One region of the Paraliobacillus sp. X-1268 genome, then DNA from elsewhere that is predicted to be linked to it. Evidence: riboswitches for the same ligand, from Rfam matches in the RefSeq annotation. Region 1 holds a riboswitch; the other holds the start of a gene.
What was found. A riboswitch is a leader RNA that binds a small molecule or an ion and turns the genes downstream of it on or off. The one in region 1 is predicted to bind FMN.
Positions count from the first base shown of each region.

Region 2: linked by a shared signal. The riboswitch ahead of ribD (bifunctional diaminohydroxyphosphoribosylaminopyrimidine deaminase/5-amino-6-(5-phosphoribosylamino)uracil reductase RibD) and the one ahead of D2K62_RS16700 (ECF transporter S component) in region 1 are both predicted to bind FMN.

Region 1 covers NZ_QJSK01000024.1:15,122-20,483, forward strand. Annotated here, with positions in the region: gene D2K62_RS16685 (glucose-6-phosphate isomerase) at 1-868, shown strand, start outside; gene D2K62_RS16690 (potassium channel family protein) at 908-1,906, opposite strand; gene D2K62_RS16695 (M20/M25/M40 family metallo-hydrolase) at 2,002-3,060, shown strand; FMN riboswitch at 3,160-3,300, shown strand; gene D2K62_RS16700 (ECF transporter S component) at 3,450-4,037, shown strand; gene D2K62_RS16705 (PaaI family thioesterase) at 4,178-4,561, opposite strand; gene D2K62_RS16710 (1,4-dihydroxy-2-naphthoate polyprenyltransferase) at 4,635-5,362, opposite strand, start outside.
Region 2 covers NZ_QJSK01000018.1:30,758-36,119, forward strand. Annotated here, with positions in the region: gene murB (UDP-N-acetylmuramate dehydrogenase) at 1-219, shown strand, start outside; gene D2K62_RS15180 (GNAT family N-acetyltransferase) at 345-848, shown strand; gene D2K62_RS15185 (VanZ family protein) at 883-1,452, shown strand; gene D2K62_RS15190 (GNAT family N-acetyltransferase) at 1,468-1,968, shown strand; FMN riboswitch at 2,057-2,206, shown strand; gene ribD (bifunctional diaminohydroxyphosphoribosylaminopyrimidine deaminase/5-amino-6-(5-phosphoribosylamino)uracil reductase RibD) at 2,359-3,447, shown strand; gene ribE (riboflavin synthase) at 3,448-4,113, shown strand; gene D2K62_RS15205 (bifunctional 3,4-dihydroxy-2-butanone-4-phosphate synthase/GTP cyclohydrolase II) at 4,126-5,319, shown strand; gene ribH (6,7-dimethyl-8-ribityllumazine synthase) at 5,332-5,362, shown strand, end outside.

The DNA of each region.
Region 1 (5,362 bases):
ATTTTTAGAAGAAAAATATGGTGTGGAAGAAGCAAAAGGCCGTATTTATGCAACAACAGATAAAGCAAAAGGTGCTTTGAAAACATTGGCTACTGAAGAAGGGTATGAATCATTTATCATTCCTGATGATGTTGGCGGTCGCTATTCTGTCTTGACAGCTGTAGGTTTACTTCCAATAGCTGCAAGTGGTGTTGATATCGATGCAATGATGAAAGGTGCACAAGCAGCGCAGCAGGACTTAAGTGAACCAGATATGGATAAGAATCCTGCTTACCAATATGCAGCTGTTCGTAATGTGTTATATAATAAAGGGAAAACAATTGAAATGTTAATTAATTATGAACCATCATTACAGTACTTCTCTGAATGGTGGAAACAATTATTTGGTGAAAGTGAAGGAAAAGATTTTAAAGGGATCTATCCTTCTTCAGCAAACTTCTCAACTGATTTGCACTCATTAGGACAATACGTACAAGAAGGTCGCCGTGATATTTTTGAAACAGTTTTACATGTACTTGAATCTCCATCTGAAATTACGATTGAAAAAGATGGACAAGATTTAGATGGTTTAAATTATCTTGCTGGTGAAACAGTTGATTTTGTAAATGAAAAAGCCTACCAGGGTACGATGCTTGCACACACAGATGGTCAAGTACCAAACTTAATTGTTCATTTACCTAAATTAGATGCTTATACATTTGGGTATGTTGTTTATTTCTTTGAAAAAGCATGTGCAATTAGTGGTTATTTACTAGGTGTTAATCCATTTGACCAACCAGGTGTTGAGGCATATAAAAAGAATATGTTCGCATTGCTTGGAAAGCCAGGGTTTGAAAAAGAAAAAGAAGAACTAGAGAAAAGATTATAAGGTATAGTAAAAAAGGTTCTCATTAAATTGAGAGCCTTTTTACATGCCTTCTAACAAAAGAAGTGTGTCTTTTTCAGTTAAAGGTTGTTCAAAAGATGGATTTAATTGCACTTCCCCATTAGAAATTATTCCGATAAGTAAGCGTTCTGAGCAAACATAGTAATCGGATACTTCTAAAAAGTTTTTTCCTACTAATTTTTCAGGTAAAGCACATTGAGAAAATTGTTGATTCGATAGTATTTCTAGTAATAATTCGAATGGTTGTACTGATGATGTTCGAAAGATTTCATGATAAAACAAGGTGCTCATAAAGTCATTGGAACGTATAATTGCGTCTGCACCAGCACGTTTCGCATTAGAAATCTGGCTTTTTGTAAGTATTTCTGTGATGATTTGAATAGTTGAATTGTTTCCACGTAATGCTACTGTTGTTAAGATGCTTGTTTGATCTGCTTGACGTTCCTTTTTTGCAGGATCAGCTGTCACAATTGCATATTTAGCAGCCTGCACGTTAGCCATTTGTAAGACTTCATCAGCTGTTGGATCACCATGAATAAAATGAAGGTTATGGTCTTTGTAGGGAAGTTGATTTAGCGAATGATCAATTAAGACAAACTCCTCCTTCTTATGATGTTTATGCATCATTTCGAGTAGCTGTCTTGTTCGTTCATTCCAACCGATGAAGATAATATGATTTTCTCCTTTAAATGTAATATCACCTTTTGAAAGGGACTCTTCTTGTTTGATTGTTGTAGCCGAAATGGTTGCCATATAAAAAGTTACAACCCCTCCACCAGTTAGAATTAAAAGAATGCCAAGTGTTTTTCCTAATGTGCTTAATGGGATATAATCACCATAACCAACCGTTGATCCTGTTACAAATGCCCACCAAATCCCATCAAAAATAGTAGTGAAGTGCTCGGGTTCGATTAAGTGTATAAGGAGCCCAAAGCTAAACATTAGTACGAATACTGTCGCTAGTAATCGTAGTAAACTAGGTAAACGAAAATAATACTGCCAAAATTTATAAAGGTGCAATTTCTCACTTCCTATCCAAAAATTAAAGTTAAAGATTAGTATTTACCAAAAAATTTGATATGATGATAATAGATTATTTAGGAGGTCATACAAAAATGGAAAAAGAGAGACAACAGTTTTTAATGGAACTATTACAAACACCATCTCCATCAAGTATGGAAATGGAGATTCAAAAAAAATGGATGCGTTATGTTGAGCCTTTTGCTGATGAGATCATGACAGATCATGCAGGTAACGTAATAGGTGTGTTGAATAAAGAAGCTGATTTTAAAATTTTATTAGCTGGTCATAGTGATGAAATTGCACTTGTAATCAATCGTTTAGATGAACAAGGTTTTTTATATTTTGATAAAATGGGTGGAATTAATCCAAAAGCGGCTGTTGGCATGAAGGTAGATGTTTTAGGTTATGGCAAGAAAATCACTGGTGTTATCGGTGTTAACGCTCAACATCATGGTGGTATAAAAGGTGACTTTGATGTGGAAGATCTTTTTATAGATTGTGGTGCACAATCAAAAGAAGAAATCGCAGCATTTGTGCAAATTGGTGATCTTGCGGTTTATCAACGCGAACCAGAAGTATTGATGGATCGGTACATAACTGGACGAGGTTTAGATAACCGTACAGGTGCATTTATCGTTGCTGAGGTATTGCGTAGACTTTCTGATAAAGATTTAAAGGTAGGTGTCTATGCGGCTAGTACAGTGAATGAAGAAACGAACATGGGTGGCGCTTATTTTGCAGCAGCAGGAATTGCACCGACGATGGCGATTGCTTGTGATGTAACGTTCGCTACTGATTATCCAAGTGTTAATAAAAACAAACATGGTGATATTCGGTTAGATGGTGGCCCAGTTTTAGCGAAAGGTGCACCAATTAATCGTAAAATGAATATCTTATTAGAGAAAACTGCAAAACAGTTAAATATGGACGTGCAGTATGAGCTGACTCCCCGCATGACAGGAACAGATGCTGACAAAATGCGCTTAACTGGTCGTGGAGTACCAGTGAGTCTAGTCTCCTTACCGCTACGTTATATGCATTCTCCCGTTGAAACGGCGAGTATTAAAGATATCGATGAAGAAATTGATTTATTAGTTGCGATGATTGCAGGTATGACAGGGAAAGAAAGCTTAAATCCCTTGGATGAATAAAAGTATTTTTATGAAATATGAACTTTGTGAAAAAAAACACATGTAAAAGACTTCACAAACTTTTTAACTTATTGTATAATATAATTAATTAAATATCGATTCTATCTTCGGGGCAGGGTGTAATTCCCGACCGACGGTGATAAGCGTTAAATCGCTTTTAGTCCGTGACCCACTTTCATAGTGGTGGACCTGGTGCAAATCCGGGACCGACAGTTAAAGTCTGGATGGGAGAAGATAAGGAGCAAAATTTGGTATATTTATATACCTTTATTTCTTGATATGTGTAAACCCTAAAAGCCCCCATTTGGTTTTAGGGTTTTTATAATGTCTAAAGTATTGCTCTGCCTTCATCAAGATTAGAATCGATAAAGATGAAGGAGGAATTGAGATTGCAAACAACTAAATCGCAATCATCAAACTTATTAAAATTAATTATTCTTGCTCTATTAGGTACAATTTCATTGGTATTATTATTTATTAACTTTCCATTACCTTTTTTACCACCATATTTAAAAATTGACTTTAGTGAAGTTCCGGCATTAATCGCAGCACTATTGTTTACACCTATGGCTGGGATAATTGTCGAAGCAATTAAAAACTTATTATATTTAATCTTTACAGGTGCTGGAGATCCAATTGGAGTAGTTGCAAACTTTATCGCTGGCGTGTTATTCGTTGTTCCTGTATCGATGTTATATCATAAATTTAAAGGAAATAAGAGTCTCGTTTCAGGTTTGGCAACTGGTACTGTCGTGATGGCTTTAGGCATGAGTGTCCTAAATTACTTTGTTATTTTACCAGCGTATAGCTGGTTTATGGGCTGGGAAACAATGAGTAGTACAGTGAAGTTAAGTACAGTTATCGTTGGTGTCTTACCATTTAACGTCGTGAAGGGAATTATTCTAGCAGTGCTTTTTGTTCCGTTATTTATTAAGCTTAAACCATGGATTGATCAGAAAAAGGCAATGATAGGATAAAAAATATAAAATGAAAGCTGGCTTTCCCTGAAAAGGGAGGCCAGCTTTTTCAGTTGTATACTGTAATCGAGCGAACACAGCTCGAATCGGTCGAAAACACAGATAAACGAATAAAACGGAATAATTCAATCAATTAAAAATTATCGTTTCTCTACAATTCCTATTGTAGAGCGTGAGGTAGCAATTAATTGATCTGATTCATCTATAATATCAATTTGCCATACCATCGTTGTTCTACCAATGTGTACAGGTTTTGCTCGAGCAATCACCCAACCATTCTGCTTGCTTTTTATATGATTAGCATTTATTTCAACTCCAAAAATATTATATTTACTCGGATCAACATTTAATAAGGCGCCGATGCTTGCCGCTGATTCAGCTAGTGCCACACTTGCACCGCCATGTAAATAACCCATTGGTTGGCGTGTTTTTTCGTTAACAGGCATTTTAATTTCAACTAGATCTGCCTGACTTATCATAACTTCCATTTCCAATGCTTGCATTAATGTTCCATCTAAATCCATTTAAATACCACCTTTCTTATGAAAAAAGCAGACACAATTTCAATGTCTGCTTTTGTTTAATATTTACTACTTGTTATAAAGAAAAAGGAATAAAGATCTGTATTAACAAAGATAAACCTAGTAGAAAGCCGTAAATTGTATTCGTCTGTGCCGTTGCTATCATAGCTGGAATCATTTCGACGTTTGTGGTTTTTCCTTTAAATCCATTTATAGCTTGTTTCGCTTTTTTTATGCTCAGTAATGTAATTATTGACCATAATGGTAGAAGTCCAACACCAATAAATAGTATAGTCAAAAGGTAACTAATAGAAAATAATGAGCCAAGCAATTTGCCTGCTTTTTCATGCCCAAGTAAGATAGCGATTGTTTTACGACCATTCGCTTTATCACCTTCTAAATCACGAATGTTATTAGAAAGCATAATTAGCCCGATAAATATCGCTACAGGAATGGAAATTAAAAGCATGTCACTTGATATTTCCATTGTCTGTACGAAATAACTAAATCCGATTAGCATTGTACCCATGAAAAATCCAGAAACAATTTCTCCAAACGGTGTGGACGCAATTGGATATGGCCCACCGGTATATAAATAACCAATTAACATACAAAACAGACCGACAGCACAAACCCACCAATTAGATTCTAAACAAATATAAACACCTAATAACATGGCGAATGCAAAGAAACTACAAGCCAGAGTTAATACAGTTTTGGCTGCAATTCCATCACGGACGATTGTTCCACCGATTCCAACAGAGTTTTCGTTATCGAGTCCGCGTACATAATCGTAATACTCAT
Region 2 (5,362 bases), on a different contig from region 1:
TTTGCTGGTCAGCTGATTCAAGACAGTGATTTGCAAGGAAAAGGTATTGGTGGTGCGGAAGTATCGACTAAACATGCTGGTTTCATTGTTAATAAAGATAATGCGACAGCCTCAGAATACATTGCGGTAATTAAAATGGTCCAACAAACAGTAAAAAATAACTTTAATGTGGAATTAGAACGTGAAGTCCGGATTATTGGAGAAGAGCTTGGTAGGTAGAGAGTGTGTAGCCGGTGAGGTAGGAAATAAGCATAGCCATTTTAATGATGTGGGCTATGCTTATTTTTTCATAAGGGCATTTTTCATTTCCTATATTGCATAAAATATAAAAAGGATGTTTATATATGAGAATTGAATCAGAGAGGTTACGTTTTCGTTTTTATAATAAAGGTGATCTTCCATTTTTATATGCATTAGTTTCTGATCCTAAGATAGTTAGGTATATCGGGAATGGCAAACCGAAAGATAATAGTGGCGCGGAGACATTCTTAAATTGGATTCTTGATACATATGAGCGTAATCCTAATTTAGGCCTACATCTTTTAATTGATAAAAAAAGTAACAAACCGATTGGACATGCAGGTATTGTTCCGCAAACAATTAATGGAGTAAATGAGCTTGAAATAGGTTATTGGATTGCTCGGGATTACTGGCAAAAAGGGTATGGAACAGAAGCGGCATTAGCGTTAAAAGACTATGGAAAGCGGAAGTTAAAAATAGAACGATTTATTGCGCTTATTCAGCCAGGAAACATTGCTTCTCAAAAGGTAGCGAGTAAATTAAACATGGTATTAGAGAAGAGTATTATATTAGGTGGACAAGACGTCCAACTATATGTTACAACGTAAAAATGATTACTGGCTATAGGAAGGATACTTAAGAATGATCATATTAGATCCTCTAATAATATATGTATTTACTATTTTATTTTGGATATGGTTTAGAGGTAACCATTACATAAAAAACAAAAGACATTTTAACTTAATCAAAGAAATAATTATACATCTATTTTTTGTCTATTTATTAGCGGTATCTTATCTAACCATGCGACCATTTTATTTTATAAATGTACTAGCAGAAGAACGGTCTATTAGCTTTGATCTAAACCTCTTTTATAACCTATTAAATATGGCAGATGGCTATCTAATGTTCCAATTGCTTTACTCAGTAGGTAATATCATGCTATTTGTTCCATTTGGTCTTCTCACACCTATCTTATTTAGGCATACCCGGAATTTTTTTATAATACTAATTTTAGGATTCATCTTTTCATTAACAATTGAATTAACACAAGCAACTTTTACACCTACAAGGTATGGAACAGTTGATGATCTATTATTTAATTCTTCTGGAACTATTATTGGTTACATCTTATTTCTGATTATCAGGGCTACTAGTAAGAAAATAACATTACTCCGATTAAACATGAGTGTCGATAAAGGTAAAGGATGAAAAGAGGGAAATCAAATGGAAATAAGACAATTAGTAGCAGATGATGCCTCTGAATACCTTACGAACAGGCTGATTGCACTACAAGAAAATCCGGAAGCATTTGGTTCAAGTTATGAAGAGGAAAAAAACGATTCCATAGAAAAGTATATAAATAGGTTTAAATTATCGTTAGACTCCTTTACTTTTGGAGCTTTTGAACAGTCTGAGCTTATTGGTACTATTTCTTTAGTTAAGGAAACTAAATTAAAGTTAAAGCACAGAGCAAATATTGTTGCTGTTTACGTTAAACCAGAAAACAGAGGTAAGGGATTAGGTAATGCGTTACTACTAAAGGCAATTGAAAAGGCGAAAACTATAAACGAAATAGAACAACTTTATTTAACTGTTTCTGCAAAGAATAGTGCAGCCAAAAAGGTATATAAATCAATGGGGTTTGAAATATGTGGTACAGAAGAAAGATCATTAAAGTATAAGGATACCTATTATGATGCCGATCACATGGTTTTGTTCTTGTAGCAGATCGGAATAGGATCAATTGACTCTTCTTGAATTTTTTTACGTGCAATTTACATAATATCATGTTAAAATATGAACAATTGAATAGGTTTTTCTTTGGGGCAGGGTGTAAATCCCGACCGACGGTGATAGGTATGCGTAATACCTTTAGTCCGTGACCCGGAGCACATTTTGTGCGAAGGTGGATTTGGTGTGATTCCAAAGCCGACAGTGAAAGTCTGGATGGGAAAAGAAAAACAACAATAAACGTATGGAACAGGCATGCGTTTGTTTGCTAACGCTTATCAGAGCTAATCACTCTATTTAGGAGTATTAGTCTATCAAAAAAAGCCCCGGATCATCTTAAATGATCTGGGGCTTTTGTATTTCCGCTATAAGGAGTGGATACTTGTGACAAAAGAGACATACATGGATTTAGCATTATCACTTGCTACGAGCACAATAGGACAAACAAGCCCAAATCCATCTGTTGGTTCAGTCGTTGTTAAAGATGGCAGAATTATTGGAATGGGAAGTCATCTCAAAGCTGGCGAAGGACATGCAGAAGTTCTTGCCATGCAACAGGCAGGAGAAGAGGCAGAAGGTTCGGATGTCTATGTTACCTTAGAGCCTTGTGCTCACTATGGTAAGACACCCCCATGTGCAGAACTACTTGTGCAACGAAAAGTGAAAAAAGTTTATATTGCTTGTGTTGATCCTAATCCAGAAGTTGCAGGAAAGGGAATTGAAATTTTAAAAAAGGCTGGAATAGAAGTAGAAGTTGGTTTGAAGGAAGAAAGAGCGTTAAAGATAAACCAATATTTCTTTTATTATATGAAAAATAAACGACCATTTGTCACGTTAAAAGCCGCGATGACGTTAGACGGCAAAACTGCGACAGCAACTGGCGATAGCAAATGGATTACATCTGAAGAAGCGAGAGAAGATGTCCATAAGCAACGTGCAATACATGACGCGATTATGGTTGGGAGTAATACGATTAAGCAAGATGATCCACGATTAACCACTAGATTGCCCCAAGGTGGTAAAAATCCTATTCGTATTATTTTAGACACAAATTTAATGATTAATCCAGATGCTAAAATTTTAGACAATGAAGCTACCACTTGGATTATTTGTGGTAAAAACGCTGATACAAATGACTTTCAACGTAAACATGCACATGTTAAGTTAATACAATTACAAACTGAAAAACTAGAAATAACTGCTGTACTTGATATCTTAGGAGAACATGGTATTCAATCGTTATATGTTGAAGGTGGCAGTACGTTACATGGTTCTTTTGTTAGAGAAGGTTTATTTCAAGAATGCCATTGGTACATTGCGCCAAAACTATTAGCAGGAAGTGATGCAATTTCTGTTGTCGGCGGTATTTCTCCAAATAATATGAAGGAAGCAATTGATCTAGATATTAAATCGATAGAACAAGTAGGTCCTGATATTAAAATAATTGCACGACCTTTACAGGAGGGAGACTAAATGTTTACTGGGATTATTGAAGAAAAAGGTAGAATGAAGGCGGTAAAGCAACAAGCAAATAGTTTAAAACTTACGATTAATGCAGAGACTGTTTTGGCTGATGTCAAAATCGGTGATAGTATCTCAGTTAACGGTGTATGTTTAACTGTTACTAGTTTTGATACAAAAGGCTTTTCGGTTGATGTAATGCCAGAAACATATCGTTATTCTTCCTTATCAAAATCGGAAATTGGTATGCAAGTTAATTTAGAAAGAGCAATGCATGCAAATGGAAGATTTGGCGGCCATTTTGTTTCAGGTCATGTTGATACGGTTGGAGAAATTGATCGAATCTGGACAGAGGCTAATGCGCGCTATATGGCAATTTCAGTTGATAGTAAGAGTTTACCCTACTTGATGCCAAAAGGATCGGTTACAGTAGATGGAACATCACTTACTGTTTTTGATGTAACAGACGATAGTTTTGTTATTTCTTTAATTCCTGAAACGCAGAAGGCTACTATTTTAGGAGAGAAGACACTGGGAGACCGTGTCAATTTAGAGTATGACATGTTGGCAAAATATATGGAGCGACTATTAAGTACGCGTTTTGCCGAAAATAAATCTGAATCAACAAAAGAAGCATTAACAAAAGAAAAATTACAAAACTATGGTTTTATTGGATAGGAGTGAAAGATAATGCTTAATACGATACCAGAAGCACTAGAAGCATTGAAAATGGGTAAAATTATCATTGTTGTAGATGATGAAGATCGTGAAAATGAGGGTGACTTTGTTTCACTTGCTGAACATGCGACACCAGAAGTAATTAACTATATGGCAAAAGAGGGACGAGGGTTAATTTGTACACCGCTCGCGTCTTCTATTACAACAAAATTAGGTTTGGATGATATGGTATTACGCAATACAGATGCACATGGCACGGCTTTTACGATTAGTGTCGATCATGCCGATACAAAAACAGGAATTAGTGCTTATGAACGTTCACTGACTATCCAGAAATTAATTGATGAGCGATCAGTTGCGCTAGACTTTAAACGACCGGGACATGTTTTCCCTTTATTAGCTAAGGATGCGGGAGTTTTGGAACGACCTGGACACACGGAAGCTGCTGTTGATTTAGCGAGGTTGGCTGGTTCAGCACCAGCGGGTGTTATTTGTGAAATTATGCAAGAAGACGGCACAATGGCACGGTTACCAGAATTGAAAGCTATTGCCGAAAAGGAAAACATGGCGATTATATCGATTCAAGATTTAATTGCCTACCGTAAAAGATATGATAAATTAGTGGAAAAAGAAGTGGAAATTGACCTTCCAACAAGTTATGGTGATTTTAAATTAATCGCCTATACAGAAAAATGGACTAGGAAAGAACACTTAGCACTATTGAAAGGTGAAATTGGGACAGAAGACATCCCGCTTGTCAGGGTTCACTCCGAATGTTTAACAGGTGATGTATTTGGTTCTAAGCGTTGTGATTGTGGACCACAACTGGAACAAGCATTAGAAGAAATTGAAGCGGCTGGTAAAGGTATACTTATTTATATGAGACAAGAAGGTAGAGGTATTGGTCTATTAAACAAACTAAAAGCCTATAAATTGCAAGAAGAGGGCTACGATACAGTTGAGGCAAATCATCAACTTGGTTTTCCAGATGATCTTCGTGATTATGCTGTTAGCGCTCAAATGTTAAAAGATCTTGGTGTAGGTAAATTGGCGATCTTAACGAATAACCCACGTAAAATATCAAGTATGACTGAATACGGGTTAGAAGTGGTGGAGCGTAGATCTATTCAAATAGAAGCTAATAAAGATAATGAGAAATATTTAGAAACAAAAAAATCAAAATTAGGCCACCTTTTAAAGGGCTAGGAGGTAATTAGTATGGGTAAAACATTTGAAGGAAATTTAGTAG